DNA from 2 places in the Klebsiella sp. M041 genome. Region 1 is predicted to be linked to the other one. Evidence: predicted binding sites of a transcription regulator. Region 1 holds the regulator's gene; the other holds the start of a gene.
The links. Region 1 encodes PurR, which represses purine synthesis genes. Its sites were predicted from a motif close to CANGCAAACGTTTGCNTG; they were not measured.

Region 1 (14,841 bases):
GCGGCGAAATTCAGTGATGAAATCGGCGGGCATTTGATGTCCGGCCATATTATGACCACGGCGGAAATCGTGAAGATCCTCACTTCCGAAAATAACCGTCAGATCTGGTTTAAAGTACAGGATCCGACGCTGATGAAATATATCCTTTATAAAGGATTCATTGGTATCGATGGCATCAGCCTGACGGTAGGCGAGGTGACGGCAACCCGATTCTGCGTGCATCTTATTCCGGAGACGCTGCAGCGGACCACGCTGGGGGCGAAGAAGCTGGGCGACCGCGTCAATATCGAGATCGACCCGCAAACCCAGGCGGTTGTCGATACGGTTGAACGCGTGCTGGCGGCGAAAGAGGTCGCGGCTAAGGTCAGTGAAGCCTGACAAAAAATCCCCCGCCGGTGAGCGGGGGCGTGTTTTTTAACGGGCGACGCGCAGTCCGTGTTCAATCCCGCGCGAGAACACCACCTGCCAGAGCTGAATGTCGCGGGCGCGGAAGGCGCCGGCGCAGGCGTTCAGGTAATAACTGAACATGCGTTTGAAACGCTCAGAATAGTTATCGGCAATTTCCGGCCAGCTGGCGAGGAAACGCTCATACCAGGCCATCAGGGTGGTGTCATAATCGGCGCCGAAGTTGTGCCAGTCTTCCATCACAAAGTGCTTCTCGCTGGCATCGGCGATCTGCCGTACCGACGGCAGGCAGCCGTTAGGGAAGATATATTTATTGATCCACGGGTCAACGTTATGGTCGGTGACTTTGGAACCGATGGTGTGCAGTAAGAAGCGGCCGTTGGGTTTCAAATTACGATCGGCGACCTCAAAGTAGGTGGCGTAATTTTTGGGACCCACGTGTTCGAACATGCCGACGGAGACGATGCGGTCGAAGCTGTCGTGCAGATCGCGATAATCCTGAAGACGAATATCCACGTCAAGGCCATCGCAGCGCGCCTGGGCCATCTTTTGCTGTTCGGCGGAGATGGTCACGCCGACAACGCTCACCTGGTAATTCCGCGCCATATATTCGGCAAGACCGCCCCAGCCGCAGCCGATATCCAGCACTCGCATGCCTGGCTCGAGCTCCAGCTTACGGCAGATGAGATCCAGCTTATCCTGCTGCGCGGCTTCGAGGGTCTGCGCCTCTTTCCAGTACCCGCAGGAATATTGCATGTAGGGATCAAGCATCCGGCTGAAAAGATCGTTGCCGAGGTCATAGTGCTCTTTGCCGACGATCCAGGCGCGTTTTTTACTTTGCAGGTTAAACAGGCGAGCGCCTGCGATGCGGAGTGTGTCTTTGAAATGGTGAGGGAGTTGTTTTTCCAGCCCGGCGCGGAGCACTTTATGGAAGAATATATCCAGACGCTCGCAGTCCCACCAGCCGTCCATATAGCTTTCGCCTAAACCCAGCGACCCCTCCTGCAATACGCGTTTAAAAAAAAGAGGGTTTTTAATCCGCAGGTCTGACGGCGCGGAGCCATTGATTTCAATTCCCGCACGGCCCAACAATTCAGCTGCAATCCGGTACCAGTCATCATTTGGTACACTTACTTCTTCTATACACGATGAACTCATAGCTTCTCCATCACGCCCAAGTGATCAGAACCTTAAAACAGCGTAGACGCTTTTTTGGCTTTGTGAGAAATCTCACGGATAATCCGTGAAGTCGCTATCCGACGTAGAACAGAGGAAGGGAGATAACCCTTGCCGAAAGGCCTTCCATGGTGAAACGGAGGCATCCTGCATCCGTTAATCTGTTAAATATTTTTTATTTATGTGAACCCGGATCCAGTATAGGACGCTAAGTACTGGCTTTCAATAAAAATATCTTAGCGTGCTAACCACTGGTCCGGGCTCTGGCGACGGGCGTCAGGCGTGGGAAGAGTGGGCCGCCAGCGCTGGCGTCTGCTGCAGGCGATAACCCACTCCGGCTAACAAAATAGAGACCAGCATCACGCTGGTGGTGGTCAGCAGCGGTGTGGCGATCAGCGTGGAGACTAGCAGGCTGGTCAGGAAGCACAGGCCAAGCTGGAGGGTGTTCTGCAGCGCCGCCGCGCGGCCGGTTGCCTGCGGGAAAGGCTTCAGCGCCTGAGCGACCACGATGGGGTAGATCCCGCCGTTGACCACCGCCATCAGGCAGAACGGGATCATCAACGCCACCAGCGAGGCATGCGTTTGCAGACCCACCAGCCAGGTGGCGGCGACGCTGACGGCGAAGACCACCAGCAGCCACGGGAGCATTTGTTGCCCGGACCATTTTTGCAGCAGCGCGCGACAGCCATAGCCGCCCACCAGAAAAGCGATGGTCTGCGGGATATAGCTCAGGCCGATGGCGGTCGGGCCGTAGCCCATCTCATGAAGGATAAACGGCGAACCGGTAAGCCAGGCGAAGAAGCTGGCGGAACAGGCGGCGTAGATCAGGACGTTGCCGCTGTATTCCCGGGAGCGCAGCAGCGCCAGAAAAGTGATTTTCTTTTCAGCCACTGTGGCCGACTTAGCGGCGGCCTTCAGGCGCAGGGCAGGCAGCATCAGCAGCAGAGTGATGGCAAACAAGGTGGCGAAGATGGCTTGCCACTCGAAGTGCACCAGCAGCCAGCTGCCCAGCAGCGGGGCCAGCGCAGGGGACAGTCCTACCAGCGGCATAATAGTGGCGAAGATGCGGTTGGTGCGCTGGGCGGGATAGTAATCGGTCACCATCGCCTGCCAGGTGACCGCCGCGGCGCAGACGCCAATCGCCTGCAGAAAACGCAGCGCCAGCATCAGCGTGGCGTTCTGCACCCACAGCATTCCCAGGCAGCCGACCGCGAAAATCGCCAGGCCGCTCAGCAGCACCGGTTTGCGCCCGTAGCGGTCTGACAGCGGCCCCCAGAAGAGCTGGCCCAGCGCGAAGCCGGCGAGGAACAGGCTCAGGCTGGCGCTAATGGATGCGGCGGAGGTGTCGAGATCCTGCTGCATGGCGGCAAATGCCGGCAGGTACATATCGGTGGCCAGAAAGCCCAGCACGCTCAGGCCGGCCAGCCAGACTAAAAATCCTTTCCCAGGTTGTGACATAACGTTCTCATTTTTGGAGTACAGGTACGATGCCGCAGAGTGTAGGGAGTGCATTGTGGCTTGTGAAACGCTAATATTTGTCACATGCATTCAAAAATTTTGCAGGCAGAAAATGTGGTCTGAATACTCTCTGGAAGTGGTTGATGCCGTCGCCCGGAACGGCAGCTTTAGCGCGGCGGCGCAGGAGCTCCATCGGGTGCCTTCCGCCGTCAGCTATACCGTGCGTCAGCTCGAAGAGTGGCTGGCCGTCCCGTTGTTTGAGCGCCGTCATCGTGATGTGGAGCTGACCCCCGCCGGGGTCTGGTTTTTACAGGAAGGGCGCTCTGTTATCAAAAAAATGCAGATCACCCGCCAGCAGTGCCAGCAAATTGCCAACGGCTGGCGCGGGCAGTTGTCGATCGCGGTGGACGATATCGTGAAACCCGCGCGGATGCGCCAGATGATCGTGGATTTCTATCGCCATTTTCCCGACGTCGAGCTGATCGTTTTTCAGGAAGTGTTCAATGGCGTATGGGATGCGCTGGCCGACGGCCGCGTGGAGCTGGCGATTGGCGCAACGCGCTCTATTCCGGTCGGGGGCCGCTATGCGTTCCGCGATATGGGGATGCTGAGCTGGGACTGCGTGGTGGCGAGCGATCACCCGCTGGCGAAGATGGCGGGGCCGCTGAGCGACGATGTCCTGCGCAACTGGCCGTCGCTGGTGCGGGAAGATACCTCGCGTTCGTTGCCCAAACGGACAACGTGGCTGCTGGATAACCAGAAGAGGGTGGTGGTCCCCGACTGGGAATCGTCGGCAACCTGTCTGTCGGCAGGACTCTGCGTCGGCATGGTGCCAAGCCATTTCGCCCGGCCATGGGTGGATCGCGGCGAGTGGACCGCGCTGGCGCTGGAAAATCCGTTTCCGGATGCGGCCTGCTGTCTGACCTGGCAGCAGAATGATGCTTCGCCGGCGTTAAACTGGATGCTGGACTACCTGGGGGACAGCGACACGCTGAATCGGGAGTGGCTGCGGGCGCCGGAGTGATCCGCGCCCGCCAGTGCTTTAGCGACGATAGTCGACAAACGGGCCATCCGCCACCGAGCGGCGTTCGACCAGCCGAGGGTGCACTTCAATAGACTGCGACTCTTCGCGCTTGTTGACGATACGATCCAACAGCATATTGAACGCGGCTTCGCCCAGCGAATCTTTCGGCTGATGAATGGTGGTTAACGCCGGGCTGAAATAGCGGGCGTTGCGCACATTATCATAACCGATCAGCGAAATGTCCTGCGGCACGCGCAGCCCCATTTCATCCGCGGCGCAGATAGCGCCCATCGCCATAATGTCGCCGCCGCAGAAGACCGCCGTTGGACGGTGTTGTTGGCTCAGGATCTGCTGCATGGCGCGGTAGCCGGACTCCGGCTCGAAGTCGCCCTGTACAATCCAGTTTTCCGGCACGCTGATATGCGCCTCTTTCATCGCCTGCATGAAGCCGGCCAGTCGCCCCGCGCCGGTGTTGCGCTCCAGCGGGCCCGGGATCACGCCGATTTCGCGGTGACCGCGTTCAATCAGGTAACGTCCGGCGATATACCCGCCCTGGAAGGCGTTATCGATTACCGCATCGGTAAAGTCAGCTTTTGCTTCGCCCCAGTCCATCACCACCATCGGAATATGGCGATACTCTTCCAGCATGCTCAGGACGGAGTCCGGGTATTCGGAACACATCACCAGCAGACCGTCGACGCGTTTTTGCGCCATCATCGACAGATAGGCCCGCTGTTTTTCCGGGTCGTTCCAGGCGTTGCCGAGAATCAGGGTATAGCCCTTCTGGAAGCAGCTCTTTTCAACGGACTCAATGATTTCAGCGAAATAGGCGGCTTCGCTACTGGTCGCCAGCAGGCCAATCGATTTTGTATGATTGACTTTCAGGCTGCGGGCCACGGCGCTCGGCGAGTAGTGCAGCTCTTTAATCGCCGCCCATACCGCATTGCGCGTCTCTTCGGCAACGAAACGGGTTTTGTTAATTACATGTGATACAGTTGTAGTGGAAACGTTTGCGCGCTTCGCTACATCTTTAATAGTTGCCATTACATCTCACTCCATGCCTTGACCTGATCGCCTGATCATCGATACGTAAACGTTTGCCTACACACACCCTGAATACAATTTTCAACATTGCATCACGTCGGGAAAACGACACAGAACGACAGGAAGGGGTCAATGGCCGATACGCTTTTAAATTAGCGTGGGATTTTGTCCGATCTTGGGGCAAAGTGGAAGAGCAAAAATGTGCATCGCCCTAAATCCCGGAAGATTTTTGCGATTTTTTGTGCAAAAATGAGCAAGCTCACTTTTGGTGTGGGGATAACAAGAGGGAAAAATGATGGATACCAATTTAAAGTTTTCGCTGATCACCACGATTATTGCCCTCGGCGTGATCGTCGCATTCAGCCTGACCGCCATACTGCACTAATGTTCCGATGAGGGAGGAGCGCGGCCTCCTCCCCGTATCCCGCCATTATTATCAATTCTGCAAAAATCTTTTGTCATTTCGTTCACTTTTGTTTTTTTGTGATTGATGTCATGCTTTTGGCTTCTGATGTTACGCCGTCCTCCCTGACGGTCTGATGGAGTCATTGAATGAAAATCAACTTTCCTTTACTCGCGCTGGCGATCGGCGCCTTTGGCATCGGGACCACCGAGTTCTCCCCGATGGGATTGCTGCCGGTGATTGCCAAGGGCGTGGACGTCTCGATACCGGTAGCGGGAATGCTGATCAGTGCGTATGCCATCGGCGTCATGGTCGGCGCGCCGCTGATGACCCTGCTGCTGTCCCATCGCGCCCGACGCAATGCGCTGATTTTTCTGATGGGGATCTTCACCGTCGGCAACCTGCTGTCATCCATGGCGCCGGATTACACCACGCTGCTGCTGTCGCGCATTATTACCAGCCTCAACCACGGCGCCTTTTTTGGCCTGGGGTCGGTGGTGGCGGCCAGCGTGGTACCCAAGCACAAGCAGGCCAGCGCGGTGGCCACCATGTTTATGGGCCTCACCATCGCTAATATCGGCGGCGTGCCTGCCGCGACCTGGCTTGGAGAAACCATCGGCTGGCGGATGTCCTTCCTCGCCACCGCGGGGTTAGGCCTGCTGGCGATGGTGAGCCTGTGGTTCTCCCTGCCGAAGGGCAGCGCGGGCGAACGGCCGGATGTCAAACAAGAGCTTTCGGTCCTGTTACGGCCGCAGGTTCTTTCTGCCTTACTGACCACCGTGCTGGGCGCCGGGGCGATGTTTACGCTGTATACCTACATTTCGCCGGTACTGAATTCGCTGACCCATGCTTCATCGCTGTTTATCACCGCGATGCTGGTGCTGATTGGAGTTGGTTTTTCGCTGGGCAACTATCTGGGCGGCAAATTCGCCGACCGGTCGGTCTCCCGCACGCTGAAAGGCTTTCTGCTGCTGCTGATGGCGATCATGCTGGCGATACCGCTGCTGGCGCAATCCCAGGCGGGTGCGGCCATCAGTATGATCGTCTGGGGCGCAGCCACCTTTGCGGTAGTGCCGCCGCTGCAGATGCGAGTGATGCGCGTGGCGCATGAGGCGCCGGGTCTCTCTTCTTCGGTGAATATCGGGGCGTTCAACCTGGGCAACGCGCTGGGCGCCGCCGCCGGCGGGGCGGTGATCTCCGGCGGACTGGGATATGCGTTTGTGCCGGTAATGGGCGCGATTATTGCCGGTCTGGCGTTGCTGCTGGTCTGGTTTAGCGGACGAGCGCAGCCGGAGGAGGCCTTTGCCAGCCAGTCATAAACGGTTGGGAAGGGTGTAAAAAAAACCGCAGCAGGGGTCACTCTGCTGCGGTTTGTCGTTTATGCGGCCAGGTTAGCGGCAACAAACTTCCAGTTAACCAGCGCCCAGAAGTGGTCCAGATAGCTTGGACGGGCGTTGCGGTAGTCGATGTAGTAAGCATGTTCCCAGACGTCAACGGTCAGCAGCGGCTTCGCGTCGGTGGTCAGCGGGGTACCCGCGTTGCTGGTGGAGACGATAGCCAGGCTGCCGTCGGCATTTTTAACCAGCCAGGTCCAGCCAGCGCCAAAGTTTTTCGCCGCGGCGTCGGTAAATTTGGCCTTAAACTCTGCGAAGCTGCCGAAGGATTTGGCAATCGCGGCCGCCAGCTCGCCTTCCGGTTCGCCGCCGGCGTTCGGCGCCAGGCAGTTCCAGTAGAAGGTGTGGTTCCAGACCTGCGCCGCGTTGTTGAAAACGCCGCCTTCAGAGGTGCGCACGATCTCTTCGAGCGATTGACCTTCGAACGCGGTGCCTTTGATCAGGTTGTTGAGGTTAGTGACATATGCCTGGTGGTGTTTACCGTAGTGGTATTCCAGGGTTTCTGCGGAAATGTGCGGCGCCAGGGCGTCTTTTGCATATGGTAATGCAGGTAATTCAAACGACATTGCTACTCTCCTTATAACTTTTTTGTTTTATCTCACATTGACAAGATGAGGTTTTCACCTGAATCGCGTTCTGACCGCCCGACGCTGTCGCGTCCCGGGCCTGTTATTGTATTGAGAATGTTAACATTTGCCGCAGGCAGTGAAAAGCCTTACAACGATAAAGGCTATTATCGCCGGCGCAACTGCCGAAGGCTTAACCGTTTTCTGCGTAGCGGCGCGTTAAGACGCCCGCAGATGTTGCAAAAATGTATAAGTAAAAGGAGGCTGGGTCTCCAGCCTCTCACCGCGATGGTTAATTTCTCAGCAGGCCATCTTAAGACCCCGTAGCGCAAACGGCTGAATGAAAATAAGCATTTTAAATCAAATAATTAATGACGCTATGCTTTCAGGCAATCGCCGCTATGCCAATAATTCATTGTCTATTTTGATATTTGTATGACAAATATAGCCGCCGGCAGTAATTTCCACAGGATGGCTACGATGGCAAAAACAGATGAAGTGGTAAGCCCGAAAATGATCCCGGTCGTGCAGGGGATCGTTGACTGGATCGAAGCACATATTTTTGACACCCTGCCGGTAAGCGCGATAGCGAAAAAGTCCGGCTACTCGCACTGGTATTTCCAGCGGCAATTCGCCATGGTGACCGGCTGCACGCTGGCGAGCTACGTCAGCCGCCGGAAGATGACCATCGCGACAATCTACTTAACGCAGACCGAGGCCTCCATGCAGAGTATTTCCCAACGTCTGGGGTACGACGGGCAGGCGGCGTTCTGCCGCACCTTTCACCGTCACTTTGGCATGTCGCCCACCCGCTATCGTCGGGAAGCGCCAGTCACAGAGGCGAATATGCAGTTTCCCCTGACGGTGGGGGCGGAGAACGCGCAGGTGAAGAGGGCTGCCGCCGTAGCGGCAGACCGGGATCAACGAATGGTTTTCGGGGTCATGACGCGACGGGCGCCGACGTAATGGCGTACCCAGTAATCTTCGCTCAGGGAGGTGATTTGAATATCGCGCCCCGTGCGCGGGGACTGAATGAATTTCCCGTTGCCGACGTAAACGCCAACGTGGTCGGCAGTGCCGCGTCCGCGGGTGCGGAAGAAGACCAGGTCGCCGCTCTGCAGTTCGTCACGATCGACCGGACGCGCATCGCGCAGGTGGTACATTTCATTGGCGGTACGCGGGATATGAATCTTGACCAGGTCTTTGTAGGCGTAATAGACCAGCCCGCTGCAGTCGAACCCGGTGCGCGGCGAGGTGCCGCCCCAGCGATACGGTTTACCCAGCTGGCCCATCAGTTTGTTCATGGCGGTACTCTGCGCTTTTTGCACCCGGACTTTATGCGCGTCGGCGATCGTCAGATTCGCTTCGCTGGCCTCGGGTTTACAGCGTTTTTTATAGCCCTTACGCACCACGCATTTGCTTTTGACGCTGTTCAGCGCCAGGGCCGGCTCGGCGCTGGCGGCCACCGTTTTTGCGCACTGCTTTTTATACCCTTTACGCAGCACGCATTTTTTCGTGGCGCCGGCGGACTGACGATGAAGCGCGGTTTGGCTTGCTGCGGTAGAGCGGGTAGGGAGCCGGGTGCTCGAGGATTTTTTACTGGTGGTTTTAGCGGTGGTTTTACTTTTTTGACTGGTTGCTTTTTTCTTGCGCTCTGAGCCGCTTTTCGCGGGCAACGCCTTTGGCGAGGCGGAGGCGTGCGTATGCCCTGAAGCCTGAGCCAGTGGCGTGAATGAGATAGATGTGAACAGTAATGCACAGAGCGATATCGCGATTTTGTTTAGCCGCGCCACTGAGCAATCCCCTGATTAATTACAGACATGTACAAATGCCTGACGATGAATGACAAACCGGAACGATTCTAAAGCATAAAAACCCGGAAAGTTAATATTCTTTTGTATCAAAAATGTCGATTGGTTAACGATTGCAAGAAAACGCGTCAGACATTGACCGCCTCGCACAGAAAATGCGCAACGCGCGCCTGCCCGCGACGGCAAAATGATATTTTTAAGGCAACTTCGCGCAACAGAAGATAAAATATGAATAGTGAAAAAAATGTTATTATCGGTCCTGCCCTCGGGACGCTACAATGACAAGTTACTGCCGTAGAAAGAAGTTTAAGGAAGCACGACAATGAGCTCGACTTTAGAAAAGATCCAACGCCAAATCGCTGAAAACCCGATCCTGCTGTACATGAAAGGTTCGCCGAAGCTGCCAAGCTGCGGTTTCTCCGCTCAGGCCGTTCAGGCGCTGTCCGCCTGTGGTGAACGTTTTGCTTACGTTGATATCCTGCAGAACCCGGATATCCGCGCCGAGCTGCCAAAATATGCCAACTGGCCGACCTTCCCGCAGCTGTGGGTGGACGGTGAACTGGTGGGCGGCTGCGATATCGTCATCGAGATGTACCAGCGCGGTGAACTGCAGCAGCTGATCAAAGAGACAGCGGCGAAATACCACACTGACGAGCCGAAAGCGGAATAATTCCCGCGGTCAGTAAAAAAGCGACTTCCTGGAAGTCGCTTTTTTTATCACTCCGGCGTCGCCACCGGCAGCGGCCAGCCGCCCAGACGCTTCCAGCGGTTCACTATCTCGCAAAACAGCTGTGCCGTCTGCTCGGTATCGTAGAGGGCGGAGTGGGCCTGCGCGCCGTCGAACGGCATACCCGCGGCAATACAGGCTTTCGACAACACCGTCTGGCCCAAAGCCAGCCCGCTCAGCGCGGCGGTGTCAAAGGTGACAAACGGATGGAACGGGTTGCGTTTAAGCCCCGCCCGTTCGGCGGCGGTCATGGTGAAGCTGTGGTCAAATGTGGCGTTGTGCGCCACCATGATAGCCCGACTGCAGTCGCTCTCTTTCATCCCTTTGCGTACCATTTTGAAGATGGCATGCAGTGCGTCGTATTCGCTCACGGCGCCGCGCTCTGGATCGTGCGGGTTAATCCCGTTAAAGGCCAGCGCTTCGGGCTGAAGATTGGCGCCCTCGAAAGGTTCAACATGGAAATGCAGCGTTTCATCGGGCATCAGCCAGCCTTGCTCATCCATCTTCAACGTAATGGCGGCGATCTCCAGCAGGGCGTCGGTTTTGGCATTAAATCCTGCGGTTTCAACATCAATCACCACTGGATAAAAACCGCGGAAACGGTCGCACAGACCATTCAGTTGAGCGTTCTCGGACATCAGATTCTCTTAGCTGGAAAAAAGTAGCGCGCATTATGGCAAATTTTGCCACGGCTTGCAGCAGGCAGGGGTGAAAACAACGGGCGCCGCAGCGCCCGGGCGAACGAGGATAATGAAGTCGCTATGGTCGGGGGGGTTAGTTGCCCAGCCCTTTGCCGGCGTCTTTCTCTTCAATCAGCTCGATTTTGTAACCGTCAGGATCTTCCACGAAGGCGATAACGGTGCTGCCACCTTTTACCGGCCCGGCTTCGCGGGTAACGTTGCCCCCGTTCTGGCGGATCCGTTCGCAGGCTTCGGCGGCGTTGTCGACGCTCAGCGCGATGTGACCGTAGGCAGTGCCCAGCTCATAGCTGTCCACGCCCCAGTTGTAGGTCAGTTCGATCACCGCGGTATCGCTCTCTTCGCCGTAGCCGACGAAGGCGAGGGAGTATTTGTACTCCGGGTTTTCGCTGGTGCGCAGCAGCTTCATGCCCAACACATTGGTATAGAAGTCGATAGAACGTTGCAGGTCGCCAACGCGCAGCATGGTGTGGAGTAAGCGCATAATGTCCCCTATGCAGTTTATTTGATAGATCAGAGCCTTGAGTATAGCGGCGATACGTCGCCGCTATCAATGGAGGGATTACAGCGTAGGATAATCGGTGTAGCCTTCCGCGCCGCCGCCGTAGAAGGACTCCGGGCGCTGCGGGTTGAGCGCCGCTTTTTTCTGCAGGCGGGCAACCAGATCCGGGTTGGCGATGTAATCGCGGCCAAAGGCCACGGCATCAATCAGCCCTTTGCTGATCAGGTCGTTGGCTTTTTCAACGGTGTAGGCGCCAGCGCCAATGATCACGCCCGGGAAGCGGTCGCGAACTTTCTGACGGAAGGCTTCGCTGTACGGCTTGCCGCCCGCCCAGTCCGGCTCGGACATGTGCAGATAGGCGATACCGCGTTTCGCCAGCTCGCTAATCAGATACAGCGCGTCTTCTTCTTCGTTCGGGCCATTATCCACATTCTGGAAGCTGCCAATCGGCGACACGCGGATGCCAATCCGGTCGGCGCTCCACTCTTTGCTCACGGCGTCAACCACCTCCAGTACCAGACGGGCGCGGTTTTCCACGCTGCCGCCATACTGGTCGGTACGCTGGTTCGCCGACGGCGAGAGGAACTGGTGCAGCAGATAGCCGTGGGCCGAGTGCAGTTCAACCAGATCGAAACCGGCGTCACGGGCATTGCCCACCGCCTGACGGAAATCATCGACGATCCCCGGGATCTCTTCGGTTTCCAGAGCGCGAGGCATCGAGGTATCGGCGCGGATGGCGTGGCCGTTTTCGTCGCGCAGCGAGGTGCGGGTGCCGGCGCTCAGCGCAGACGGCGCTACCGGGGCGGCGCCGCCGGGCTGCAGGCTGCTATGGGAAATTCGCCCGGTATGCCACAGCTGCACGGCGATATGGCCGTTTTCCGCGTGAACGCCGGCGGTGATTTTCTGCCAGGCGGCAATCTGCTCCGGGCTGTGCAGGCCTGGCGCGCCGGCATAGCCTTTGGCCTGGGCGGAAATCTGCGTCGCTTCGCTGATGATTAGCCCGGAGCTGGCGCGCTGACGGTAATATTCGCCCATCAGCGGGGTAGGGATATCGCCCGGCTCGATGCTGCGCAGACGCGTCAGAGGAGCCATAAATACGCGATTAGGGACGGTGACGGCACCGACTTTCAACGGGGTGAATAATTTTGATTCCGACATAATGACTCCTGAGTAGACCGGTCGTCTAGGAACTGATGAAATAAAAACGCCTGTTAAACAGCAGGCGCCGCAATAATCTGTTTCGCGTGGGCAAGGGCGCTCTCCAGCGGCGTTGCGCTACGCGTTATTTTGGCCTGCAGGTTGGCGCCGAGCCACAGGGAATAAAGCACCTGCGACAGGGTCATGGCCTCGCCGTCAAATGTCAGACTGCCTTCCTGACGTCCTTTCTCCAGCGCGTCGCCCAGCAGGGCGATGATCTGGCTGGCGCCGTGGTTCATGGCGGTGCGCATGTCTTCCGACAGATCGCAGACCTCTGCCGACAGCTTGACGGTAAGACACCCGCTAATAATTCCCTGCTGGTAAAACTGATTCAGCGTGTGCTGATAGTAGGCCAGCAGCCGATCGCGATAGTTGCCGTCGCCATGGGCGAAATGCTCGACCAGGCGCTGCAGATATCCGGCGAAATGGTTTTCCAGCAAGGCGACGCCGAAGGCTTCTTTAGAGCGGAAGTAATGATAGAAAGAGCCCTTGGGCACTTCCGCCGTCTTCAGGAGTTCGCTCAAGCCCATGCCGGTAAAGCCGCGATGCATGCAAAGCCGCTCGCCGGTGGCCAGAATATGTTCTCGGGTATCACAATCGCTGTGTCTGTTCATGGAGCACACTGTAGTAGACCGATTGGTCTAATGCAAGACCCGGCGCAAAAATGTTAGCTGGCGCAGCACGTAGTGAACAAAATTTGCGTCAGCGCGGGGAAACGTCTTCAATGAAAGGAGATGAGGGGACAGGAGGCGTGTGGTGGCAGAGCAGTTAGAGTTTTTCCCGGTGCAGAGCCCGTGCCGGGGAATTTGTCAGACCGATGAGCGCGGCTACTGTCGCGGCTGTTTCCGTAGCCGTGAGGAACGTTTTAACTGGCAAACGATGAGCGATGCGCAGAAACAGGAGGTATTGCGTCTGTGCCGTCAACGCCTGCTGCGCAAAATCCGCGCAAACAGGCCAGAGGCGGCGGAAGAACCGCAGCAACCCTCACTGTTTTAAGCCAAAAATTACGTATACTCAGAGCACTTTTTTATTGAGGAAGCGGTTATGGTTCAGCGTATTGCTATGGCTCCCCAGGGGCCGGAATTTTCGCGTTTTGTGATGGGCTACTGGCGTCTGATGGACTGGAAAATGTCGCCAGGCGAGCTGGTCAGCTTTATCGAACAGCATCTTGATTTAGGTATTACCACCGTCGATCACGCCGATATCTATGGCGATTACCAGTGTGAATCCGCCTTTGGTGAAGCCCTGAAGCTGGCGCCGCATCTGCGTAGCCGAATGGAAATTGTCAGCAAATGCGGCATTGCCACCCGGGCGCGCGCTGAAAACACCATCGGTCACTACATTACCGACCGGGACCACATCGTGCTCAGCGCTGAGCAATCGCTGAGTAATCTGGCGACGGACCATCTCGATCTGCTGCTGATCCACCGGCCGGATCCGCTGATGGACGCCGATGAGGTGGCTGAAGCCTTCCTCGCGCTGCATCACAGCGGCAAAGTACGTCATTTCGGCGTCTCGAACTTTACCCCTGCCCAGTTCACCCTTCTGCAGTCGCGCCTGCCGTTTACGCTTGCTACCAACCAGGTGGAGATCTCGCCGGTGCATCAGCCGTTGCTGCTCGACGGCACCCTCGATCAGCTGCAGCAGCTGCGTATTCGCCCGATGGCCTGGTCCTGCCTCGGCGGCGGCCGCCTGTTTAATGAAGAGGGCTTTCAGCCGCTGCGCGACGAGCTGGCCCAGGTGGCCCACGAGCTTAACGCCGACAGCATCGAGCAGGTGGTTTATGCCTGGGTGCTGCGCCTGCCATCGCAACCGCTGCCGATTATCGGCTCGGGCAAAATTGAGCGCGTGCGCTCGGCGATTGTGGCTGAAAAACTGAGTATGACCCGTCAGCAGTGGTTCCGTATCCGCAAAGCCGCGCTCGGTTACGACGTGCCATAACAGGCATTTCGCCTCCGGAAACCTGTTCCTGGTTTACACTTAACAGGGAGACAGCCATCCGGAGGTGTTATGCAACGATGTATTCTCGCTATCCTTTCCCTCGCATTTTGCGCTGGCGCGCAGGCCGTCAGTGAAGATGTGCAACTTAATCTCGTGACCAGCCAGGGCGTTGGTCAATCCATCGGCAGTGTAAAAATCACCGAAACCGACCGCGGACTCGAATTTGCTCCCGATCTGCGAGCGTTGCCGCAGGGCAAGCACGGCTTTCATATCCATGCAGAAGGCAGCTGCCAGCCGGCGATGAAAGAGGGCAAAGCCGTGGCCGCCGGAGCGGCGGGCGGACATTACGATCCGCAACATACCGGTAAACATGAAGGGCCGCTGGGCACCGGACATCTTGGCGATTTGCCCCTGCTGGTGGTCAACGACGCGGGCGTGGCTGACCAGCCGATTATCGCTCCGCGCCTGAAAACGCTGGCGGAAGTGAAAGGCAAA
Region 2 (14,841 bases), on a different contig from region 1:
GCGCCGTAGGCGAAGCCCTGCTCGAAACTCTCGCTGAACGCCAGTTCCCGGTGGGGGAGATTTTTGCTCTGGCGCGCAATGAAAGCGCGGGCGAACATCTGCGTTTTGGTGGCAAGTCGGTGATCGTCAAGGACGCCGCCGAGTTTGACTGGACCCAGGCCCAGCTGGCTTTCTTTGCCGCAGGCGTCGAAGCCAGCGCAGCGTATGTCGAAGATGCGACAAACGCCGGATGTCTGGTTATCGATCTCAGCGGCCTGTTTGCGCTGGAGCCGGACGTACCGCTGGTGGTGCCGGACGTGAACCCGTTCGTGTTAGGCGATTACCGCAACCGCAATCTGATTGCGGTGCCCAATAGTCTGACCAGCCAGCTGCTGACGGCGCTGAAGCCGCTTATCGATCAGGGTGGACTGTCGCGCATTAGCGTCACTAACCTGCTCTCCGCCTCAGGGCAGGGGAAAAAAGCGGTGGATGCGCTGGCAGGGCAGAGCGCCAAGCTGCTGAACGGCATCCCCATCGATGAAGACGATTTCTTTGGCCGCCAGCTGGCCTTCAACATGCTGCCGCTGCTGCCGGATCGTGAAGGTAGCGTGCGCGAAGAGCGCCGTATCGTCGATGAAGCGCGCAAAATTCTTCAGGATGACGGGCTGATGATCTCCGCCAGCGTCGTCCAGTCGCCGGTCTTCTACGGCCATGCGCAGATGGTGAACTTTGAAGCGATGCGTCCGCTGGCGGCGGAAGAGGCGCGTGACGCCTTTACCCGCGGCGAGGAGATCGAACTTTCTGAAGAGGGCGAATTCCCCACTCAGGTTGGCGACGCCTCCGGCAACGCCCGTCTCTCCATCGGCTGCGTGCATAATGATTACGGTATGCCGGAGCAAGTCCAGTTCTGGTCGGTGGCGGATAACGTCCGCTTCGGCGGCGCGCTGATGGCGGTGAAGATCGCCGAGAAGCTGATTGAGGAGTACCTGTACTGATGTCTGAGATGGAGCAACAGCCGGTCTGTAAAATCGCGCTGGGCATCGAGTACGACGGTAGCAAATATTACGGCTGGCAGCGGCAAAACGAAGTACGCAGCGTGCAGGAGAAGCTGGAAAAGGCGCTCTCGCAGGTGGCGAACGAACCCATTACCGTCTTTTGCGCCGGCCGCACCGACGCCGGTGTCCATGGCACCGGCCAGGTGGTGCATTTCGAAACCCGGGCGCAGCGTAAAGATGCCGCCTGGACGCTGGGGGTAAATGCGAATTTACCTGGTGACATCGCGGTGCGTTGGGTCAAACATGTCCCGGCGGATTTTCACGCCCGGTTCAGCGCCACGGCGCGCCGCTATCGTTACGTCATCTATAATCATCGCCTGCGTCCGGCGGTATTAAGTCAGGGCGTCACGCATTTTCACCAGCCGCTCGACGCCGCGCGCATGCAGCGTGCCGCACAGTGTCTGCTGGGGGAGAATGACTTTACCTCGTTTCGCGCGGTGCAGTGCCAGTCGCGTACCCCGTGGCGCAACGTGATGCACATTAACGTTACCCGCTACGGCGCTTATGTGGTGGTGGATATCAAAGCGAATGCCTTTGTACATCATATGGTCAGGAATATTGTGGGCAGCCTGATGGAAATCGGGGCCGGAAACCAGCCGGAGAGCTGGATGGCAGAACTGCTGGCAGCAAAAGACAGGACGCTCGCTGCGGCAACGGCAAAAGCGGAAGGGTTGTATCTGGTGTCGGTGGATTACCCGGCCCATTATGATTTACCGGTGCTGCCAATGGGCCCGCTGTTTCTGGCGGACTAATAGGGTCATTAAGGGTAAAGACAAACATGGACTTGATTCACTTTTTAATTGATTTCATCCTGCATATTGATGTGCACCTGGCCGAACTGGTCGCCCAGTATGGCGTCTGGGTTTATGCCATTCTGTTTTTGATTCTGTTCTGCGAAACCGGGCTGGTGGTAACGCCGTTCCTGCCGGGGGATTCCCTGCTGTTCGTCGCGGGCGCGCTCTCGGCCCTGCCCACCAACGATCTGAATGTCCACCTGATGGTATTGCTGATGGTCATCGCGGCTATCGTCGGCGATGCGGTCAACTACACCATTGGCCGGCTGTTCGGCGAAAAGCTGTTCAGCAACCCGAACTCGAAGGTTTTCCGTCGCAGCTATCTGGATAAAACCCATAGCTTCTACGAACGTCACGGCGGAAAAACCATTATCCTGGCGCGCTTTGTGCCGATAGTCCGAACCTTCGCGCCGTTTGTGGCGGGAATGGGGCATATGTCCTATCGTCATTTTGCGGCCTATAACGTCGTCGGGGCGCTGCTGTGGGTGCTGCTGTTCACCTACGCCGGCTATCTGTTTGGCGATCTGCCGGTGGTGCAGGAGAACCTGAAGCTGCTGATCGTGGCGATCATCGTGCTTTCCGTCCTGCCGGGCGTGATTGAGATTATTCGCCATAAGCGGGCGGCGGCGAAGCAGGCGAAGTAGTTTAGCCTGCGTTGCGCGTGACGGTGCACGAGCGTCACGCGCAGCGGTTTGACCACTTTTTTATCCCATGTTCCGGGATGATATGATTTAATGTGCAACATTCATGGTCTGTAAGAGGCAAAAATGGCATTATGCGCCCCTTACGACAAAACTGGCATCGACCAGGTTCAGGCAGAAAGGTTATCAATGAGCTGGATTGAACGAATTAAAAGCAACATCACTCCCACCCGCAAGGCGAGCATTCCTGAGGGTGTATGGACCAAGTGCGACAGCTGCGGTCAGGTACTCTACCGCGCCGAGCTGGAGCGCAACCTGGAGGTTTGTCCTAAGTGCGATCACCATATGCGCATGTCGGCGCGTAATCGCCTGCATAGCCTGTTGGATGAAGGTTCTCTGGTGGAACTGGGTAGCGAACTTGAGCCAAAAGATGTGCTGAAGTTCCGCGATTCAAAAAAATACAAAGACCGCCTGGCGTCCGCTCAAAAAGAGACGGGCGAAAAAGACGCGCTGGTGGTGATGAAAGGTACGCTCTACGCGATGCCGGTGGTGGCCGCGGCCTTTGAATTCTCCTTTATGGGGGGATCGATGGGTTCCGTCGTTGGCGCACGCTTTGTGCGCGCGGTGGAGCAGGCGCTGGAAGATAACTGCCCGCTGATCTGCTTCTCCGCCTCCGGTGGCGCCCGTATGCAGGAAGCGCTGATGTCGCTGATGCAGATGGCGAAAACCTCCGCGGCGCTGGCAAAAATGCAGGAGCGCGGATTACCGTACATCTCTGTGCTGACCGACCCGACCATGGGCGGCGTATCGGCGAGCTTTGCGATGCTGGGCGACCTGAACATTGCCGAGCCGAAAGCGCTGATCGGCTTTGCCGGTCCTCGCGTCATTGAGCAGACCGTACGTGAGAAGCTGCCGCCGGGATTCCAGCGCAGTGAGTTCCTGATTGAAAAAGGGGCGATCGATATGATCGTTCGCCGTCCGGAAATGCGTCTCAAGCTGGCCAGCATTCTGGCGAAGCTGATGAACCTGCCGGCGCCGGTTGCCGCTTCGGAAACGCCTCATGAAGGCGTGGTGGTGCCGCCGGCACCGGATCAGGAACCCGAGGCCTGATAAAGCAGAGGGCAGGGCCTGGCGGCGCTGCCCTTTTTTATTCAAACGCGTTAACCGTCAATTCTTGCGGGCATCATGGAAAAAGATCCTATTCCTCAGGCCACGTCGCCCCTGGCTACGTGGCTTTCTTATCTGGAACATCTGCACAGTAAAACCATCGACCTGGGGCTGGCGCGCGTCAGCGAGGTCGCGCGGCAGATGGATATCGTCAAACCGGCGCCGTTCGTCTTTACGGTCGCGGGCACCAATGGCAAAGGCACCACCTGCCGCACGCTGGAAACGGTCCTGATGGCGGCCGGCTATAAAGTGGGGGTCTACAGCTCTCCGCATCTGGTGCGCTACACCGAACGCGTGCGCATTCAGGGAGCGGAACTGCCGGAGGCAGCGCATACGGCCTCGTTTGCGGAGATTGAAGCTGCGCGGGGCGACATCTCGCTGACCTATTTTGAGTACGGCACGCTCTCTGCGCTATGGTTGTTTAAGCAGGCGCAGCTGGACGTGGTGATCCTGGAGGTGGGCCTCGGCGGCCGTCTCGACGCCACCAATATCGTGGATGCCGACGTCGCCGTGGTCACCAGCATCGCCCTCGATCATACCGACTGGCTGGGACCGGATCGCGACAGTATCGGCCGGGAGAAAGCCGGTATCTTCCGTGCCGGTAAACCGGCGGTGGTAGGGGAGCCGGATATGCCGCATACCATTGCTGAAGTGGCGCGCGAGAAGGGCGCGCTGCTCCAGCACCGCGGCGTCGACTGGCGCTATGAGGTGGAAGGCGAGACATGGTCCTTCCGCGACGCGGGCGGAGCGTTAAGCCGCCTGCCGCTGCCTCAGGTGCCGTTGCCGAATGCCGCCACGGCCGTGGCGGCGCTGCGCGCCAGCGGCCTTGCCGTCGATGACGCTATCCTGCGCGCGGGGATCCGCGACGCGATGCTGCCGGGACGCTTTCAGATAATCTGCGACGCCCCGCGGGTGATCCTCGATGTGGCGCATAACCCGCACGCGGCGGCTTATCTCGCCGGGCGTCTCAAAACGTTAGCGAAAACGGGACGCGTGCTGGCGGTTATTGGTATGCTGCATGATAAGGACATCGCCGGTACCCTGGCCAATCTGACGCCGGAAGTTGACGTCTGGTACTGCGCGCCGCTGGAGGGTCCGCGTGGGGCGACGGCGGAGCAGCTGGTGGAACATTTGCGTGGCGGCACAGTCTATAGCAGCGTGGCGCAGGCATGGCGCGCGGCCATGGCTGACGCTAAAGCGGAAGATACAGTGCTGGTGTGTGGTTCATTTCATACGGTAGCGCAGGTAATGGAAGAGATTGACGCGGGGAGAATCGGTGGCGAGTAAGTTTCAGAACCGTTTAGTCGGGACAATCGTGCTGGTGGCGCTGGGGGTGATTATCCTGCCAGGGCTGCTGGACGGGCAGAAAAAGCATTATCAGGATGAGTTTGCCGCGATCCCGCTGGTGCCGAAACCCGGCGATCGCGATGAACCGGATATGCTGCCGGCGGCGACTCAGGCGCTGCCTTCGCAGCCGCCGGAAGGGGCGGCGGAGGAGGTGCGGGCTGGCGATGCCGCTGCGCCATCGTTAGATCCGTCGCGTATCCCGGTGAACAGCAACAGCTTCGATGACGTTCAGGAGCCGGTGGTTGCCGCGAAACCGCAGCCTAAACCCCAGCCGAAGCCGCAACAGCAGGCTGCGACGCCTACCCCTCCGCCGGCTAAGCCTCAGCAGCAACCACCGCAGCAGCAGGCGGCCCTGCCGGCGCCGACCGGCAAGGCCTATGTGGTCCAGCTGGGCGCGTTGAAGAACGCCGATAAGGTGAACGAGATCGTCGGTAAGCTACGGGCATCGGGCTTCAAAGTCTATACATCGCCTTCGACGCCGGTACAGGGTAAAATTACCCGTATCCTCGTCGGCCCGGATGCGTCAAAAGACAAGCTCAAGGGCCAGCTGGGCGATCTGCAACAGATCTCCGGGCTCAGCGGGGTGGTGATGGGCTTCACCCCGAACTGATGGTTTTTTTCCGCCATGCGGAGAGAACGCGGCGGGGCTAAACGCCCCGCAAACCCTGTCTCAGCCGCCCTGAAGAGGCGAAAGGCAGTCTGGCGTTGAATGTTTTTTCAGCGCCATTTTTATTTCTGTAGGGCAAGGAAATCCCTACGCAAACGTTTTCTTTTTCTGTTAGAATGCGCCCCGAACTGGACGACAGGGCGTAAAATCGTGGGACGTATATGGTCTGGATTGATTACGCCATTATGGCGGTGCTGGGTCTTTCTTGCCTGGTCAGCCTGATCCGCGGCTTCGTTCGCGAAGCTTTATCGTTAGTCACGTGGGGTTGCGCGTTTTATGTCGCCAGCCACTACTACGCTGACCTGTCTGTCTGGTTTACGGGCTTTGAGGATGAACGGGTTCGAAATGGGATTGCTATTGCGGCGCTGTTTATCGTGACGCTCATCGTTGGCGCTATCGTGAACTATGTGATAGGCCAGCTGGTGGAGAAGACCGGTTTGTCAGGTACCGACAGGGTATTGGGGATCTGCTTCGGCGCGCTACGTGGGGTGCTGATCATCGCCGCTATCCTGTTCTTCCTTGACACCTTTACCGGGATGGCGAAGAGCGATGACTGGCAGCAGTCGCAGTTTATTCCCTATTTTACCCCCGTCATCAGATGGTTTTTTGAATACCTGCAAAGCTCGTCAAGTTTCTTGCCTAAAGTATAGACTTTGGGTCGTTGCTGAACGAGGAAAAGACGTATGTGCGGTATTGTCGGTATCGCCGGTGTTATGCCGGTTAACCAGTCGATTTATGATGCGCTAACGGTGCTCCAGCACCGTGGACAGGATGCCGCTGGCATCATCACCATTGATGCCAACAACTGCTTCCGGTTGCGTAAGGCTAACGGGCTGGTAAGCGACGTATTCGAAGCCCGCCATATGCAGCGTATGCAGGGCAATATGGGGATTGGCCACGTGCGTTACCCCACGGCGGGCAGCTCCAGCGCCTCCGAAGCGCAGCCGTTTTACGTCAACTCGCCGTATGGCATCACGTTGGCGCATAACGGCAACCTGACCAACGCCCATGAGCTGCGTAAAAAGCTGTTTGAAGAAAAACGCCGCCATATCAATACCACCTCAGATTCCGAAATCCTCCTCAATATTTTCGCCAGTGAGCTGGATAACTTCCGTCACTACCCACTGGAAGCGGACAACATCTTTGCCGCGATTGCGGCGACCAACCGCCTGATCCGCGGCGCGTACGCTTGCGTGGCGATGATCATCGGTCATGGCATGGTGGCCTTCCGCGACCCGAACGGCATTCGTCCGCTGGTGCTGGGCAAACGTGACGTAGGCGATGGCCGCACCGAGTATATGGTGGCCTCGGAAAGCGTGGCGCTTGACACACTTGGCTTTGAATTCCTGCGCGATGTGGCGCCGGGCGAAGCGGTTTATATTACCGAGAAGGGCCAGCTGTTTACCCGTCAGTGCGCCGATAACCCGGTCAGCAACCCGTGCCTGTTCGAGTATGTCTATTTTGCCCGTCCGGACTCGTTCATCGACAAAATTTCCGTCTACAGCGCCCGCGTCAATATGGGGACTAAGCTTGGCGAAAAGATTGCCCGCGAGTGGGAAGATCTGGATATTGACGTCGTTATCCCGATCCCGGAGACCTCCTGCGACATCGCGCTGGAGATCGCCCGCATCCTTGACAAGCCTTATCGTCAGGGCTTCGTGAAGAACCGCTATGTCGGCCGCACATTTATCATGCCGGGTCAGCAGCTGCGTCGTAAGTCTGTGCGCCGCAAGCTCAACGCCAACCGTGCGGAGTTCCGCGATAAGAACGTGCTGCTGGTGGACGATTCCATCGTCCGCGGCACCACCTCGGAGCAGATCATCGAGATGGCGCGCGAAGCAGGGGCGAAAAAAGTGTATCTGGCCTCAGCCGCGCCGGAAATTCGTTTCCCGAACGTGTACGGTATCGATATGCCGACCGCCAACGAACTCATCGCCCATGGCCGCGAAGTGGATGAGATCCGCCAGATCATCGGCGCCGATGGCCTGATTTTCCAGGATCTCAACGATCTGATCGAAGCGGTGCGCGCGGAAAATCCGGATATTCAGCAGTTTGAATGCTCAGTGTTCAACGGCGTATACGTCACCCGGGATGTCGACCAGCAGTACCTCGACTACCTCGATTCCCTGCGTAACGATGATGCCAAAGCGGTCCAGCTGCAGAACGAAGTCGAAAACCTCGAGATGCACAACGAGGGTTAAGCCGTTCGCGCGTCGCGGGCCCGCCGTTCCTGATGGACGGCGGGCCTTTTTTTCGCCCGGCAACCGTGCGTCAATGGTTGCGCCAACGGCTATAATCCGGCAAAGTCTGCGGCACGACGCGCAAGGGGTAACTGAACGTGAAACGACTGATTATTGGCATTTCCGGCGCCAGCGGCGCCATCTATGGCGTGCGGATGCTGCAGGTGCTTCGGGATGTGCCGGATATAGAAACCCATTTGATCCTCAGCCAGGCGGCGCGCCAGACGCTGGCGATGGAGACCGACTTTACCGTGCGTGAAGTGCAGGCGCTGGCTGATGTGGTGCATGATGCCCGCGACATCGCCGCCAGCATCTCCTCCGGCTCGTTTAAAACCGCCGGGATGGTAATTTTACCCTGCTCAATGAAAACGCTCTCGGGTATTGTCCATAGCTACACGGATGGTCTGCTGACGCGGGCGGCGGATGTGGTGCTGAAGGAGCGTCGTCCGCTTGTGCTCTGCGTGCGGGAGACCCCGTTCCATCTTGGCCATCTGCGCCTGCTGGTGCAGGCCGCGGAGCTGGGGGCGGTGATTATGCCGCCGGTGCCGGCCTTCTACCATCGGCCGCAAAGCCTGGATGATGTTATCAACCAGACCGTCAACCGGGTGCTCGATCAGTTCGACATTAGCCTGGAACAAGAGTTGTTTACTCGCTGGCAAGGGGCACAGGATTGCACCAAATAGGTGCGTGAAATGTACGCTTGCGCTGCGGTGGTGCAAATTTGTCGCCCCGATCAAATCCTCGACATTTATTTCGTCTTTTTGCGCTCAGGCGCTGCGGTTTCGCCAGTAATGCTGGTATCTTCCCTTTTAAGACAATCTTGCAACTTTATTTTAACAAATTTAACCCTGTTCCCGGCACGCACCGGGAAGATGGCACAAAAACTGCAGGATTGCTCGGCAATCACCATAACAAGCAACGCACCACATCACGACACTTAAGGGTACTGTATGAAGAAGACGATTCTGGCTCTCTCTTTACTCGTGGGAATGAGCAGCACGGCCAGCGTGTTCGCTGCTCTGCCGCAGAGCATTCGCATTGGCACTGACGCGACCTATGCGCCGTTTTCGTCGAAAGACGCGAAAGGGGACTTTGTTGGCTTTGATATCGATTTAGGCAATGAACTGTGCTCCCGTATTAAGGTGAAATGTACCTGGGTCGGCAGTGATTTTGACTCCCTGATCCCCTCCCTCAAGGCGAAGAAAATTGACGCCATCATCTCCTCGCTCTCCATCACCGAGAAGCGCCAGCAAGAGATCGCCTTCTCTGACAAGCTTTATGCCGCCGACTCCCGTCTGATCGCGGCCAAAGGCTCGCCGATCCAGCCGACGCTGGAGGCGCTGAAAGGTAAACACGTCGGCGTGCTGCAGGGCTCCACGCAGGAAGCCTATGCTAACGATCGCTGGCGCAGCCAGGGCGTTGACGTGGTGGCCTATCAAAATCAGGACCTGATCTATTCCGACCTCTCCGCAGGTCGTCTGGATGCGGCGCTGCAGGATGAAGTCGCCGCCAGCGAAGGCTTTCTCAAACAGCCCGCCGGGAAAGATTTCGCCTTCGCCGGCCCGTCGGTTAAAGACAAAAAGTACTTTGGCGACGGCACCGGTATCGGCCTGCGTAAGGACGACGCCGAGCTGAAAGCCGCGTTTGATAAAGCGCTGGGCGAGATGCGCAAAGACGGCACCTACGACAAAATGGCGAAGAAATACTTCGATTTTAACGTCTACGGCGACTAAGACTGCCGCAGGCCCGCGCTATCGGGTGGGCCTGCCGCCATGCTCGTGTAAAAGCCCCGAAAAGGTGCATCGCCAGACGCTGTGGATCATTTTAGTGCAAAGGCGGCCGCTTTTGTGGCTAAAAAATGCATAGTTAAGCGTTTGTGATGCAAAAAAATGGCCTTTCTGGTGCATAAATCTTTGCCCTCAAGGGGCGAATAATGGCACGATAACTGGTGTTAATAGTTCTAATAAACCCGTTAGAATGACAGTCTGTCGAGGATAGTTATGAAAAAACTGGCGTTGTCTCTCTCTTTAGCGCTGGCCCTTTCCAGCGTTTCCACGGTCTTTGCCGCTATTCCGCAAAAAATTCGTATCGGTACCGATCCGACTTATGCTCCCTTCGAATCGAAGAATGCGCAGGGGGAATTGGTGGGTTTTGATATCGATCTGGCAAAAGAGCTGTGTAAGCGTATTAATACCCAATGTACCTTTGTGGAAAACCCGCTGGATGCGCTGATCCCCTCTTTAAAAGCGAAGAAAATCGACGCGATTATGTCTTCGCTGTCGATTACCGAAAAGCGTCAACAGGAAATCGCTTTCACCGACAAACTGTATGCGGCTGATTCGCGTCTGGTGGTGAAAAAGGGCAGCCCCGTGACGCCGGACCTCGCCACCCTGAAGGGGAAGCGCGTGGGCGTGCTGCAGGGCACGACGCAGGAAACTTATGGTAATGAGCACTGGGCGCCGAAAGGTATCGAGATTGTCTCTTATCAGGGACAGGACAATATCTATTCCGACCTGACCGCCGGCCGTATTGATGCCGCTTTCCAGGATGAGGTCGCGGCCAGCGAAGGGTTCCTGAAACAGCCTATCGGTAAAGATTACCAGTTTGGCGGTCCGTCGATTAAAGACGAAAAGCTGTTCGGCGTCGGCACCGGTATGGGGCTGCGTAAGGAAGACAACGAACTGCGTGAAGCGCTGAATAAGGCGTTTGCAGAGATGCGTAAGGACGGCACCTACGACAAGCTGGCGAAAAAATATTTCGATTTTAACGTATACGGCGAATAATTCTCACGCCTCACCACTGCGCGTCCGATTCACGCGCAGTGGTGGATGACAGACAGGGTAGGCAGCATGCTGTATGGGTTTTCACAGGTTATTTTGCAGGGTGCGCTCGTCACCCTGGAGCTTGCGCTCAGCTCGGTCGTTCTCGCCGTCCTGATCGGGCTGGCGGGCGCGGGCGCAAAGCTATCGAGCAACCGTCCTCTGGCGCTGGTGTTTGAAGGCTATACCACACTGATCCGCGGCGTCCCCGACCTGGTGCTGATGCTGTTGATTTTCTACGGCCTGCAAATTGCGCTCAACAGCGTCACCGACGCGTTGGGCATGTCGCAGTTTGATATTGACCCGATGATCGCCGGGATAATTACCCTTGGCTTTATCTATGGCGCCTATTTTACGGAAACCTTCCGCGGCGCCTACCTGGCGGTGCCGAAGGGGCATATCGAAGCGGCCACCGCCTTTGGCTTCAGCGGCGGGCAGACGTTCCGGCGCATCCTGTTCCCGGCGATGATGCGCTACGCGCTGCCGGGGATCGGCAACAACTGGCAGGTTATCCTCAAGGCGACGGCGCTGGTCTCGCTGCTGGGGCTGGAGGATGTGGTCAAAGCCACGCAGCTGGCGGGCAAAAGCACCTGGCAGCCGTTCTACTTCGCCATCGTCTGCGGTCTGATTTATCTGGTGTTTACCACCCTGTCTAATGGCGTACTGCTGCTGCTCGAACGCCGCTATACCGTTGGCGTGAAGAGGGCTGACCTGTGATTGAAATTATTCAGGAGTACTGGAAATCACTGCTGTGGACCGACGGGTATCGCTTTACCGGCGTGGCGATTACCTTATGGTTGCTGATCTCTTCGGTGGTCATGGGGGGCATCCTGGCGGTCTTTCTGGCAATCGGCCGCGTTTCGAGCAATAAGTTCATCCAGTTTCCCATCTGGCTGTTTACTTACATATTTCGCGGCACGCCGCTGTACGTGCAGCTATTGGTCTTTTACTCCGGCATGTACACCCTGGAAATCGTCAAAGGCACTGAACTGCTGAACGCCTTTTTCCGCAGCGGGTTAAACTGTACGGTGCTGGCGCTGACCCTGAACACCTGCGCCTATACCACCGAAATTTTCGCCGGCGCGATCCGCTCGGTACCGGCGGGCGAAATTGAAGCGGCGCGGGCCTACGGCTTCTCTTCGGTCAAACTGTACCGCTGCATCATCCTGCCTTCCGCGCTGCGGATTGCGCTGCCGGCCTACAGTAACGAAGTGATCCTGATGCTGCACTCAACGGCGCTGGCGTTTACCGCCACGGTGCCGGATCTGCTGAAAATCGCCCGCGATATCAACTCGGCCACCTATCAACCGTTCACCGCCTTCGGCATCGCCGCGGTGCTCTATTTAATTATCTCGTATGTGCTGATTAGCTTGTTCCGCAAAGCGGAAAAGCGCTGGTTGCAGCATATCAAACCTTCTTCAACGCATTGAGAACGCCATGTCCGACAATAAATTAAACGTTATCGATCTGCATAAACGCTATGGGGAACACGAGGTGCTGAAGGGCGTCTCGCTGCAGGCGAAAGCCGGGGACGTTATCAGTATCATCGGTTCATCGGGCTCCGGGAAAAGTACCTTTTTGCGTTGTATTAACTTCCTTGAAAAACCGAGCGAAGGCACGATCGTCGTCAGCGGCCAGAATATTGGCCTGGTACGGGATAAAGACGGCCAGCTGAAGGTAGCCGACAAGAACCAGCTGCGCCTGCTGCGCACCCGGTTGACCATGGTGTTTCAGCATTTCAATCTGTGGAGCCATATGACGGTGCTGGAGAACGTCATGGAGGCGCCGATTCAGGTGCTGGGCTTAAGCAAACAGGAAGCGCGCGAACGGGCGGTAAAATACCTGGCCAAGGTCGGGATAGACGAACGTCAGCAGGCGAAATACCCGGTGCATCTTTCCGGCGGCCAGCAGCAGCGTGTCTCTATTGCCCGCGCGCTGGCGATGGAGCCGGAGGTGCTGCTGTTTGATGAGCCGACCTCCGCGCTGGATCCGGAGCTGGTGGGCGAAGTGTTACGCATTATGCAGCAGCTGGCGGAAGAGGGGAAAACCATGGTGGTGGTGACCCACGAAATGGGCTTTGCCCGCCACGTCTCTTCGCATGTCATTTTCCTGCATCAGGGAAAAATTGAAGAAGAAGGGCATCCGGACGCGCTGTTCGGCGCGCCGAAAAGCCCGCGCCTGCAGCAGTTTCTGAAAGGTTCGCTGAAATAAACGGCTCACCCGGCGTCCGCGGGCGCCGGGTGGGATCCACGCTCCAGCCGGTAGATCCAGTCATCGTAATCGACGCCGTTCAGATGATAGGCTTTCTCCAGCACCTGCGTGCGTACAAAGCCCTGCTTCTCCAGCAGGCGCGATGAGCCACGATTCTCTGCCAAAACCCAGGCATTGATAGCCAGCACCCCCAGCGTGCTGAAACCATAATCGCAGATCGCCCGCAGCGCTTCGCTGGCATACCCTTTTCCCTGAGCCTCGGGCAGCAGCGCATAGCCGACGTCGGCCTCGTGCGGATTTTTAGGGCTGATGCGAAGCCCAATATCGCCCAGCGCATCGCCGCGCTGATTACGCAGAACATACACGCCGGGATCGGCGCAGCGACTGGCGAACACGCTGCGCAACGCCTCCTCGCTTAACATTTCGCCCATAAAACGCATCACCTGCGGATCCTGGCGCAGGCGCAGAAAAAAGGGCCAGTCATCGGTAACAAAGCGGGTAAGCGAAAGGCGAGGCGTGGTGATGGTCGTCATAAAGCAGTCAATACAAAGAAGCAAAGGCCTACCTTAGCACTTTACTCCGCCTGTTAACACCGGCGAACCGGCCCGCTGGCGATGAACTCAGGCGCTTCAGGGCGCGGGTTGTCCGGGATAGGGCGACACTGCAGCGCCAGGCTGAGAACATCCAGGCGTGGGGCATTAGCCAGCAGAATGGAATCAGGGGAGCCAATGCCCCCCCGTGTCAGCCATTAACTCAGCACATCCTTTAGCGCTTCGTCGAGATCGTACCAGCGGAAGGCGAAGCCGGCGGCTTCCAGCCGCTTAGGCAGCGCGCGCTGACCGCCGAGCACCAGGACGGCGGATTCGCCCATCAGCAGGCGGATGGCGGCGGCGGGGACGCGGAAAATCGCCGGTCGATTGAGCGCATGACCCAGCGCGTGGGCGAACTGCTCGTTATGCACGGGATAGGGCGAAACCATATTGAACGGGCCGCGCAGATCGTTATCCAGCAGCCACAGAATGCCGTTAACCATATCGTCGATATGGATCCAGGCCAGGTACTGTCTGCCGCTGCCGATAGGCCCGCCGAGGCCGAGCTTAAAGGCTGGGGTCATTTTGCCGAGAATACCGCCCCGCGGCGCCAGTACCACGCCGGTGCGCAGCAGACAGACGCGAGTGCGCTCGCTTTGCGCTTCGCAGGCAATTTGCTCCCAGCGGGCGCAGAGCTTATGGGTAAACTCATTGTGCGGCGGCTCTTCTTCGGTCACCACCACTTCGCCGAGGTCGCCGTAATAGCCGGTAGCTGACCCGCTGATCAGCACGGAGGGAGGGGGGTCGCTGGCGTGGATCAGGCCCACCAACCGCTGAGTGAGATCCCAGCGACTATGGCATAAGCGCTGTTTCTGTTCGGCGGTCCAGCGTTTATCGGCGATGGGCTCGCCCGCCAGATTGATGACGGCATCGATGTCATTGAGGTGGTGATGGCCCTCGAAATCGCGCCACAGCGTGACGCGCGGATCGAGACGGGCGCGGGCGGTATCCGGATGTCGGGTGGAGACCGTGACGCTATGCCCGAGCTCCAGCAATCTGGGTATCAGATGTCGGCCAATCAGGCCGGTACCACCAGTAAGCAGGATCTTCATACCACCTCCCTGACATGGTTAGCGCCGCCAGCTCATGGTCATGGATACCGAGTCGGCATAGCGCAGCGCGTGAAGTTTATCGATCTCCACTTCAGCATATGTGACCCAGTGATGTTCGCATGCGATATTCAGCACATCCTGAGTTAATTTTTCCAGCAGTGAAAAACGACCATTCTCAAGATGGCTGATGATGCGTTTGGTAATGGTGCGGTAGTTCAACGCATCATTAATGTCTTCGCTGTCGCGCGCTTTATCGGCAGGGTAGTGAATGGCCACATT

Region 2: the regulator PurR is predicted to act here: its motif matches at 5,739-5,756, upstream of cvpA (colicin V production protein).

What each region holds. Positions count from the first base shown of each region.
Region 1 covers NZ_JCAXWU010000006.1:158,258-173,098, reverse strand. Annotated here, with positions in the region: gene AC6CWS_RS09845 (riboflavin synthase) at 1-378, shown strand, start outside; gene cfa (cyclopropane fatty acyl phospholipid synthase) at 415-1,563, opposite strand; gene punC (purine nucleoside transporter PunC) at 1,858-3,039, opposite strand; gene punR (DNA-binding transcriptional activator PunR) at 3,152-4,063, shown strand; gene purR (HTH-type transcriptional repressor PurR) at 4,082-5,107, opposite strand; gene cydH (cytochrome bd-I oxidase subunit CydH) at 5,400-5,492, shown strand; gene AC6CWS_RS09815 (MFS transporter) at 5,660-6,829, shown strand; gene sodB (superoxide dismutase [Fe]) at 6,889-7,470, opposite strand; gene AC6CWS_RS09805 (helix-turn-helix domain-containing protein) at 7,951-8,436, shown strand; gene AC6CWS_RS09800 (C40 family peptidase) at 8,391-9,263, opposite strand; gene AC6CWS_RS09795 (Grx4 family monothiol glutaredoxin) at 9,604-9,951, shown strand; gene rnt (ribonuclease T) at 9,999-10,646, opposite strand; gene gloA (lactoylglutathione lyase) at 10,783-11,190, opposite strand; gene AC6CWS_RS09780 (alkene reductase) at 11,269-12,366, opposite strand; gene AC6CWS_RS09775 (TetR/AcrR family transcriptional regulator) at 12,420-13,019, opposite strand; gene AC6CWS_RS09770 (DUF1289 domain-containing protein) at 13,159-13,401, shown strand; gene AC6CWS_RS09765 (aldo/keto reductase) at 13,450-14,346, shown strand; gene sodC (superoxide dismutase [Cu-Zn] SodC) at 14,416-14,841, shown strand, end outside.
Region 2 covers NZ_JCAXWU010000001.1:200,706-215,546, forward strand. Annotated here, with positions in the region: gene AC6CWS_RS00980 (aspartate-semialdehyde dehydrogenase) at 1-974, shown strand, start outside; gene truA (tRNA pseudouridine(38-40) synthase TruA) at 974-1,786, shown strand; gene AC6CWS_RS00990 (DedA family protein) at 1,813-2,472, shown strand; gene accD (acetyl-CoA carboxylase, carboxyltransferase subunit beta) at 2,659-3,579, shown strand; gene folC (bifunctional tetrahydrofolate synthase/dihydrofolate synthase) at 3,655-4,923, shown strand; gene dedD (cell division protein DedD) at 4,913-5,593, shown strand; gene cvpA (colicin V production protein) at 5,812-6,300, shown strand; gene purF (amidophosphoribosyltransferase) at 6,334-7,851, shown strand; gene AC6CWS_RS01020 (UbiX family flavin prenyltransferase) at 7,989-8,573, shown strand; gene AC6CWS_RS01025 (hypothetical protein) at 8,639-8,800, opposite strand; gene argT (lysine/arginine/ornithine ABC transporter substrate-binding protein ArgT) at 8,841-9,623, shown strand; gene hisJ (histidine ABC transporter substrate-binding protein HisJ) at 9,891-10,673, shown strand; gene AC6CWS_RS01040 (histidine ABC transporter permease HisQ) at 10,740-11,426, shown strand; gene hisM (histidine ABC transporter permease HisM) at 11,423-12,139, shown strand; gene hisP (histidine ABC transporter ATP-binding protein HisP) at 12,147-12,920, shown strand; gene AC6CWS_RS01055 (GNAT family N-acetyltransferase) at 12,926-13,453, opposite strand; gene AC6CWS_RS01060 (hypothetical protein) at 13,582-13,689, shown strand; gene AC6CWS_RS01065 (TIGR01777 family oxidoreductase) at 13,669-14,562, opposite strand; gene folX (dihydroneopterin triphosphate 2'-epimerase) at 14,581-14,841, opposite strand, start outside.